Regions from separate parts of the Clostridium saccharoperbutylacetonicum N1-4(HMT) genome, predicted to be linked through region 2. Evidence: riboswitches for the same ligand, from Rfam matches in the RefSeq annotation. Region 2 holds a riboswitch; each other region holds the start of a gene.
What was found. Region 2 has a riboswitch for S-adenosylmethionine ahead of CSPA_RS09460 (pyridoxal phosphate-dependent aminotransferase). Riboswitches for the same ligand answer to the same signal wherever they lie in the genome.
Positions count from the first base shown of each region.

Region 1: linked by a shared signal. The riboswitch ahead of CSPA_RS01455 (trans-sulfuration enzyme family protein) and the one ahead of CSPA_RS09460 (pyridoxal phosphate-dependent aminotransferase) in region 2 are both predicted to bind S-adenosylmethionine.
Region 3: linked by a shared signal. The riboswitch ahead of CSPA_RS07870 (vitamin B12 dependent-methionine synthase activation domain-containing protein) and the one ahead of CSPA_RS09460 (pyridoxal phosphate-dependent aminotransferase) in region 2 are both predicted to bind S-adenosylmethionine.

Region 1 covers NC_020291.1:301,361-304,646, forward strand. Annotated here, with positions in the region: gene CSPA_RS01450 (acid phosphatase) at 1-1,361, shown strand, start outside; SAM riboswitch class I at 1,454-1,567, shown strand; gene CSPA_RS01455 (trans-sulfuration enzyme family protein) at 1,721-2,878, shown strand; gene CSPA_RS01460 (trans-sulfuration enzyme family protein) at 2,997-3,286, shown strand, end outside.
Region 2 covers NC_020291.1:2,134,403-2,137,688, forward strand. Annotated here, with positions in the region: gene CSPA_RS09445 (hypothetical protein) at 1-66, shown strand, start outside; gene CSPA_RS09450 (RidA family protein) at 119-505, shown strand; gene CSPA_RS09455 (DUF4829 domain-containing protein) at 750-941, shown strand; SAM riboswitch class I at 1,414-1,524, shown strand; partial or broken gene CSPA_RS09460 (pyridoxal phosphate-dependent aminotransferase) at 1,706-2,874, shown strand; gene CSPA_RS09465 (MetQ/NlpA family ABC transporter substrate-binding protein) at 2,949-3,286, shown strand, end outside.
Region 3 covers NC_020291.1:1,767,380-1,770,665, reverse strand. Annotated here, with positions in the region: gene CSPA_RS07875 (homocysteine S-methyltransferase family protein) at 1-702, opposite strand, end outside; gene CSPA_RS07870 (vitamin B12 dependent-methionine synthase activation domain-containing protein) at 692-1,375, opposite strand; SAM riboswitch class I at 1,826-1,933, opposite strand; gene CSPA_RS07865 (MraY family glycosyltransferase) at 1,987-2,937, opposite strand; gene CSPA_RS07860 (M56 family metallopeptidase) at 3,098-3,286, opposite strand, start outside.

The DNA.
Region 1 (3,286 bases), 1.8 Mb from region 2:
GTACAGCACTTGCCGCATCAGCTTTATATGATCCAAACAATGCTAGCTTAAAGGCTGCTGCTTATAATGAAGCACAAACTAAACTTTTTACACAAGCAGGCACATCAGAAGATAGATTTAGTGATTATAAGAAGAATAAGGAAGATTATATTAAAAGATTAACTTATGGATTTGGACAAACTGGAGACACAACTATACCAATGAAAGTGCCAAAAGGAGCAGAAGTGCTATTAGAAACTCGTCTTCCATATCTTGATGTTAATCAAAGGCGCGATGTTTTATATACAACTGGTTTAGAATCTGGCTATCCATTATTAGACGATGCTGAAGGTTGGGGAAGGCTTAACCTCTTTGCAGCGGCAGATGGTTATGGAGCCTTTAATAGCAATATTACAGTGAACATGGAAGCATCAAAGGGTGGATTTAATGCTTCAGATAGATGGCGTAATGATATTTCAGGAAGTGGAACCTTAATAAAGCAAGGAACAGGAACTTTAAAATTAGGTGGAGATAATACTTATAGTGGTGGAACAGACATTCAAGGTGGTACTATTGAAGCAGATTCAGCTACAGCTTTTGGAGTAGGAAGTGTTTCAAATGAAAGTGGTACAGTTGTTGAAAATGTAGATGGATTAGTGAATATAAAAAATGACTATAATCAATCACAAAACAGTACACTTGAACTTTCTATTGGAAGCAAAGATGATGTGTTGGAGGTTGATGGTAATGCAACCTTCAATGGAAAGTTGAAGTTGGATTTTAGTAATAGTTATATACCTACAAGTGGTATGACTATAATAAAATTTAATAGTAATAACACAAATAGTAGATTTTCATCAATTGAAACAACTGGTTTACCAAGTAATTATGTAGTAAATCTTGTTTATGATAATAACTCTGTCAGATTATTAATAGGAACATCAGATTCTTCTTCAGGGTCACATCATAATTCACCAAGTAACCATACGAACGCAACTAACGATAATGTAAGCACTAACTCAGATAAAACTGCAACTGATAATGGTGTGACTAATAAAATTGCTACTGAAGGTAACACTGGATGGCAGCAAAAAAATGGACTTTGGTATAATTTGTCAAAAGAAGGAACAATAAATACTGGATGGCTTAAAGACACGGATGGCAAATGGTATTATTTAGATAAATCAGGAATGATGAAGACAGGCTGGGTTCAAAGTGGTGATGGAAACTGGTATTATTTAGATAAAACGGGGGCCATGCAGACAGGTTGGGTTAAGGATACGGATGGGAATTGGTATTATTTAAACCAATCAGGAACTATGGAGCATGATAAGTATATTGATGGATATTATGTTGGTTCTAATGGAGCGTGGGCAGAATAAATACACAAAATCGATAAATTTACTAATATTTATTGACATAAAATTTTTATTATGTATAATTAATAATAACAAATATATATTTGGATAAGTTAATCTTATTAAGAGTGGTGGAGGGACTGGCCCTTTGAAGCCCGGCAACCTGAAAGATTTATATAAATTTTTCGTTGGTGCTAAATCCTGCAAGATAATATCTTGAAAAATGAGAGGCATTAAGACTTAATGGAACTTATGGTTTATATAGTCACTTCTTGTTTTAGGAGTGGCTTTTTTTTATAACCTTCATCTATAAGATGAATTTATTCTTTAGCAGTAACAATAAATAAGTTTTAAGCAATATATAAATTTGAGGAGGCAAAAAAATGACAGTAAAAAAATCTTTTGAAACAATTGCAGTTAGTGGCATATCAGGTGGGGATGAAACTACAGGGGCAATAAGTTTTCCTATTTATCAAGCGGCTACCTTTAAGCATCATGGCTTAAATAATAGCACAGGTTATGACTATTCAAGAGCACAAAACCCAACAAGAGAAGAAGCAGAAAAAACCTTAGCAGTTTTAGAAGGTGGAAAATCAGCCATTGGTTTTTCATCAGGAGTGGCAGCAATAACAGCCTGTATACACTTATTTAAAACAGGGGATCATATACTTTTATCTGATGATTTATATGGAGGGACATATAGGTTATTTGATGAAACTTTTAAAGATTTTGGGTTAGAAGTAACCTTTGTTGATACAACAAGTACAAAAAATATATTGGAAGCAATAAAGGAAAACACAAAAGGTATTCTTATAGAAACTCCTTCGAATCCTATGATGAAGGTAACAGATATAAGAGCTACAGCAGAAATAGCTAAAAATAACAACTTACTACTTATTGTAGATAATACATTTTTAACACCATATTATCAAAAGCCATTAGAATTAGGTGCTGATATAGTAGTACATAGTGGAACAAAATTCTTAGGTGGACATCATGATTTACTAGCAGGTTTTATTGTTGCAAATGATGATAAAATATTGGAAAGATTGAGAAGAATTCATATGTCGACGGGAGCTACGTTATCACCTTTTGATGCCTGGCTTATTTTAAGAGGCTTAAAGACATTACACATAAGATTAGATAGATCACAGGAGAATTCAATAAAGATAGCTAAATTCTTAGAAAGTAGTCCTAATGTAGAAAAAGTTTATTATGTAGGGCTAGAAGCTTTTGAGGGATATGAATTGAATAAGCAGCAAGCAACAGGCTTTGGAGCAACACTTTCCTTCAGAGTTAAGGATAAAGAATTAATACCTAAAATTTTAGAGAGTGTTAAAGTAATAAGGTTTGCAGAAAGCTTAGGTGGGGTTGAAACTTTAATAACTTATCCATTCACGCAAACTCATTCAGAAATACCAGAAGAAATTAAGCAAAAATTAGGTGTTGATGAATATTTACTTAGACTGTCTGTTGGAATAGAAAATATAGATGACCTAATAAATGACTTAGACAAAGCGATTAATTCAATTAAGAGTTAGGAGTTATGAGTTTAAGGAGGAAAAGGCTGTGGCTTTTCTTGTAATATATTTTAAGAATTTGCAAAGCAAATTCAACATTAACAGTTAACTGTAAACTAAAAAGATTGGGGTGTAAATTATGAATTTTGGAACTAAATTAATACATGCAAGTGGAGATATTGATCCTACAACAGGATCTGTAAGTACTCCTATATATCAAACATCTACTTTTCATCAATTTGATATAGAGAATTTTGGAAAGTATGATTATGCTAGATCAGGAAATCCAACTAGAGATGTTGTAGAAAAACTAATAGCAGAACTTGAAGGTGGGGAATGTGGTTTTGCTTTTGCATCTGGGATGGCAGCAATTTGTTCTGTGCTCTCAATATTCTCAGCAGGAGATCATATTATAATTTGCGGAGATGT
Region 2 (3,286 bases):
CTTGAAGCGCGTTTAGAATCTCTTTTTGAGAAAATGACTAAAAAAGAAATGAGTATTAATAGATAATTTTGTTATAACTAATTATATTAAAAGTACAGAGAAGGTGAAAAGGAAAGAAATGAAAAAAGAAATATTAAACTTGCCTAATGTGAAACAACCTGATTACCCATATAATCAAGTGGTAAAAGCTGGGAATACTTTATATTTATCAGGCCAAGTATCATGTGATTTACAAAGTGGACAATTTATATTGGGAAATATTGAGATTCAAACAAAAAATGCATTAGAAAATATAAAATATTTACTTGAAAACTCAAATTCTTCAATGAATAATATCTTAAAAGTTGTAGTATATATGAAAAATATTTTTGAAGTTGATAAAATGAATGAAATTTATAAAATGTATTTCAAAAAAAATGAATTACCAACAAGAGTAGCAATTCAAACTACATTTCCAAATAAAAATATAGAAATTGAACTAGAAGTAGTTGCTTTAACAAATTAAAATATTATAGGGGCTGTCGCATTAGCGTATTAAAATCCGTTAACGACAGCTCTTTTCTGGTTTATAAACAAGTTGGAAAAACTGATAATGTTGTAGTGAGTATTGGAGCAACTGACAAGTTCAGTGAGAATGAATTAAATGATGCAGTGAATTGCGTAAAGAAAAGTTTTAAAAGTTATAATGGAGCTACTCTGACAAAATTATGGTATGATAAAAAAAATCAGATCAATTTATTGAGGGGTATTTGAAAAATGGGAGAGGTTCAGTGAATGGTGTTAAAACTGAAAATGTAATTGTTTTGCTATCAAATTTTGATGTAGATTCTTCAGGTGGGGATGGAAGTTTAAATCCAAATTCAACTTATGATAATTATAATTGGATATTAATAAGAGACAGTAAAACGGATAGTTGGAAAGTTGATGATCGTGGATATTAAAAAAGAAAATAACTAAATACATTGTATACATAATTACAAGAAGTTCACAATTTTCTATAATGCCTGAATTAATAAAAAAGTTGTCACATGCTTGACATAAATATTATGTATTATAAATATATAAAGTAGTTAAAACATTATTTACCCCTTATTAAATATAAATATCCAATATGCAGAATGATCTATTCACCCTAGTAGATCATTCTTTTTAGTTAGTTTTAATAGGGTTTATTTATTAGAAATTTTAGATAATTATGCGCCATATCAATTTTTTATATACAAGGTCTATGAACCAAGTAATATGGCTTTTAACCCAAATTATAATGGCTATTAGCCAGATTTGTGATGTTAAAATACCGTGTATGCTAGTAATTATAAATACTAGCATAACCTTAATGTTTATGCATAAAATGTATTGACAATTTAATAAGCTGAATATATACTAAACTTATAAGAAATGAAGGAATTGAATAACTTATCAAGAGTGGTGGAGGGACTGGCCCTATGAAACCCAGCAACCGATCAAGTAATGATTTACGATGACGTGGTGCTAATTCCAACAGCGTTAGCTGAAAGATAAGAGAGAAAATTTTTATGCAAAGATGCACTAGAGATTAATCTCTAGTGCTCTATTTCTATATAATAAGTTTTTAATTTATCTTTGTACTGCTATTGTATCTAAGATAGAGATTTTTATATAAAAATATATGAGTATTTTGATAAGAATTATAAGCTTATAATTTAAATATATTGGGGGTATAAATATGTCAAAATTAAGTAATAGATTAGATTGGTTTTCTGAATCTATAATAAGAAAAATGACTAGAATAGCTAATAAATATGGAGCAATAAATCTTTCACAAGGTTTCCCGGATTTTGATCCACCTAAAGAGATACTTAATCAATTAAAAGAAGTTTCAGAAAAAGGTCCACATCAGTATTCGGTGACTTGGGGAGCACAAAATTTTAGAGAAAAGCTAGCATTAAAGCAAGAGAGATTTATGGGAATTAAAATAAATCCAGATGAAAATGTGTTAGTAACCTGTGGAAGTACTGAAGCTATGATTTGTGCGATGATGAGTGTTTGTAATCCGGGAGATAAAGTAATTGTTTTTTCGCCATTTTATGAAAATTATACAGCAGATACAATTTTATCTGGATCTCAGCCTATCTATGTTGAATTAAAGCCGCCAGCTTTTAACTTTGATAAAGAGGAATTGAAAAATGCATTTAAGCAAAATCCAAAAGCACTTATTCTTTGCAATCCGTCAAATCCTACAGGCAAAGTATTTACCGAAGAAGAGCTGCTATATATAGGAAGCCTTGCAAAAGAATATGATACTTTTGTAATTACTGATGAGGTTTATGAGCATATAATTTTTAAGCCTCATAAACACACTTATTTAGCAGCTTTAGATGGAATGTTTGAAAGAACAATTTCATGCAGTTCATTATCAAAAACATATTCAATTACAGGATGGAGACTTGGATATATTATTGCAAGCAAAGAGGTAATAGAAAATTGTAAAAAAGTTCATGATTTCTTAACTGTAGGAGCAGCAGCACCTCTTCAAGAGGCAGCAATTAAAGGCTTGGAATTTGATGATGAATATTATGAAGAATTGAGTAAAATTTATAGAAAAAAAAAGAAAAAAATTATTTTTTGGATGGATTAGACGAAATAGGGCTTAAGTATTACGAGCCTCAAGGTGCATACTATGTAATGGTTGATATATCTGAATTTGGATATGATGATGATTATGAATTCTGTAAATGGTTAGCTAAAGAAATTGGAGTAGCAGCAGTACCAGGTTCAAGTTTTTTCAAAGAAAAAGTAAATAGTTATATAAGATTTCATTTTGCAAAGAAAGAAGAAACCTTAAAAGAAGCTCTTAAGAGACTTGAAAAACTTAGGGAATATAGAAATAACTAAATTAATTAAAGCAAGATAAAGTTAAAAGCATTAGCAATAAATACAAAAACAATAAATTTTGGAGGGAATAAAAGATGAAGATTTTAAAGAAATTAGCAGCACTAGTGATTATAGGAACAATAGGAGCAAGCTTGGTTGCCTGCGGAAGCAGTAAAGAAAGTGCAAAAACAGATAGTAAAGAAGTGGGGAATAAAAATATTGTAATTGGTGTATGCCCAGGACCTTATGGGGATATGGTCAAGGAGGCGTTAGCACCAGCCTTAAAAGCTAAAGGATATACAGTTTCGACTAAGGAATTTAGTGATTATATTCAGCCAGATAAAGCCTTAGATAATAAAGAAATAGATGCAAATTTATTTCAACACACAGAATATTTAAAGAAATTTAGTTCAGATAATAATTTGAAAATTTC
Region 3 (3,286 bases), 370 kb from region 2:
AAGCCCTGCATTAGGCTGTACCATTACTGGAATATGCGCCAAACTGCATATTTCTTCAATAACAGGCTTTAATTGTTTTGGTCCTAAGGAACAGTTAACTCCAAGAGCATCAACTCCAAGTCCTTCTAAAACAAGTACCATAGCCTCTGGAGAACAGCCAGTAAAAGTTCTTAAATTTTCTTCAAAGGTCATTGTACAAAATACAGGCAGCTTTGAATTTTCTTTAGCTGCTAATATTGCTGCTTTAAGTTCATATAAATCAGTCATAGTTTCAATTAAAATTATATCTGCACCTGATTTAACACCTTGAACAATTTGACGTTTAAAAATTTCATAAGCCTTGTCAAAGCTTAAAGTTCCCATAGGTTCTAAAAGCTCACCTATTGGGCCAATATCTAAAGCAATATAAGTATTACTATTACCTTTTGCTCTTTTTGCAATTTTAACAGCTGCATCTACAGCTTCTTCTACTTCTAAATTGCAAAGCTTTAACTTTAATTCGTTAGCTCCAAAAGTATTAGTAGTTATTACATTAGCTCCACTATCTATATATTCTTTATGAATTTCTTCTATAATATGTGGTTCTTTTATATTTAGAACCTCTGGATTTTCGCCAAGCTTTAACCCCTTCCTTTGAAGCATAGTTCCCATTGCTCCATCAAATATTAAAATGTTATCCTTTATAATTTCCTTAAGCCCCACAGGATTCACCCTCTCTTCTAAAATTGCAATTTTCGTAATTATTACATTCCTTACAAGTCCTTTTTTTCTTTTCTATTTCACCTTCAACTATACCAATTATTGCTGTTACAGATTTCCTGGGAAATAATAAATTATTTTCAGATACTGTAAGTCCAATTTTCTTTTGCGCATCTAATGCTCTTAGAAAGCTATTTTGAACATCTAATGGCAGATCTCCATACCCAGGACTATATCTAAAAGTAATACTACAGCCATTTGCTGCTGCCTTTTCTTTAACAACATTTTCTACAGCATCACAGACTTCTTCTACTGCTGTAGTAGCACAAGCATCAAGTATAAGTGCTTTTGTTAAATCAGTTTTTTCATATAGCCTAGTTTTCTTTTCCACTTCATTACCTAAAGTCACAGCTAATAATACACATTTCTTTGATTTTTTTAAATGCTCTTTTATATCTTTTCCTTTAAGAATTAAATTTGTGCCTATTACTTCCACACCAGCTTCAACAGTTATTATATCTTTATATTCATATATAACTCTTGGGATAATTACCTTTTTCCCTTCTTCTCTAGCTTCATCAATAATTCTCTCTAGGTTTTCATCTAGAGCTTGCCCTTTGTATCCAAGATATCTAAGAACTTCTTTCCTGCTTATTGCAAGTTCAAATACATTCATATTTTATCCAACCTCTACCGATTTAATTTTTATTATAGATATCCAAATTAATAATCAAACTTATAAATGGAATATACATACACCATTGAGAAATTATAATCGTAACACTACACTAGAAATTAGATACATATTTGTGCAAGCGGCATATGAAATTAAGCTGTGATGGTTATTAGTGGAAGGTTGTTCCATTTTCTGCTTGTCATAAATTTACTTTAGGAACATGCAGAAATGGGTGCAACCTTCCACTTAGAACCCATCCAGTGATAATTTCATAAGTCCGCTGTAATAAATATGTGTTTAATTTCGGTAAGTTCCGCATATATCTAATTCTTGCTTTGGATATCTATAACTGAGAGTTTCTAATTTCAATCGTCAATGCTCAATTGTCAATTATTTTTAAAGAACAAAAAAGCCTAAAGGTATTTCCTTTAGACTTTAAATCTTCAAAACACCTTATCTATCAGCTCTTACGCTGCAGGATTTAGCACCTTATATATTTTCAAATATATCGGTTGCTGGGTTTCTTCGGGCCAGTCCCTCCACCACTCTTGATAAGTCTTATAATTAGCCATTATATATTATTAAATCATATTTGTAAAGAAATTATATATTTATTTCTTAATCCATAATAAAAGTAATGATGCTATACTAAAAGCTAAACTTATTAACATTATGTAATTTACAACTTGAACAGTAGTAAAACCTTTTTCTGCCAATCTAAAATGTATTTGACTTCTATCAGCTTGATATACAGGTTTACCTTCTGAAAATCTTTTAAAGATAACAAACAGATTATCAAAGATAGGCACTGCTAAAGCTAATATTGGTATAAACAAACTCATAATAGTAGTTTGTTTAAAAGCTCCATCTAAAGCTGTAATGCTTAAAATAAATCCTAAAAAATTAGCTCCAGAATCGCCCATAAACACCCGTGCTGGGAATTTATTATAATATAAGAAACCTAAAATAGTTCCTACTAAAATTACAGATATCATTGCTGATTCACTTTGCTTCAATATTATTGCAGCAACCAAGAATGTCATTGCTGATATTAAAGACAATCCTCCTGCTAATCCATCCATTCCATCTGACCAATTGATTACAGTAGTAACTCCAAATATCCAAGTTATTGTAAGTATAAATTGTACAGTGGAATTAAGTTCTATATAATGTCCTGTAAAAGGATTAGTAAAGCCTGAAAAAGCAATCTTAGAGTTAAACACTAAAACAGCTGCTATCAATTGAATAACCAATCTAGGAAATATAGGAAATTCCTTTCCTTTAGTTTTATACCAATCATCTACAAGCCCTATTATTAATATCATTGTGGCTGCAATAAATACTGTTTTTTGTTTTTCAAAATCATCTTGATAAAATGCAAAATATGATATGAAAAAACCAATATATAAAGCTATTCCACCACATAATGGTGTTGGTGCTTTATGTTGCTTTCTTTTATTTGGTTTATCTGTAAAATGTATCTTTTTAGCTAATCTCATAAGAAAAGGCATGGTAATCATTGCACCTAAAAGGGCTACTACCATTGCTAATATATAATTCATCTTTTCTACTCCTTAGTTAAGTCTATGAAAGTAAATTATATCCACCAATATCCAATTATTCCATCTTGGCTTACTTCCCATTTGATTATACTATTAAAGGTATCTTATATCAATTACAAAATTATTAAGGTTATACTTATAAAAATTAATAATTTATTATTTAACTTTCACTAACTTGTTTTAAAACATAGTACCAAGGAGTTGCTCCTCTTTCTCTATAATCTCCATTTTTCCATTCAAAGAACATATATTTTGAACCGTTAATTTCCTTTATTATGTACTTTGATGCTGTTTTATTATTTACATCTAATACTAAATCTTTTGTCCAAGTTATAGTTTTATCTTCAAT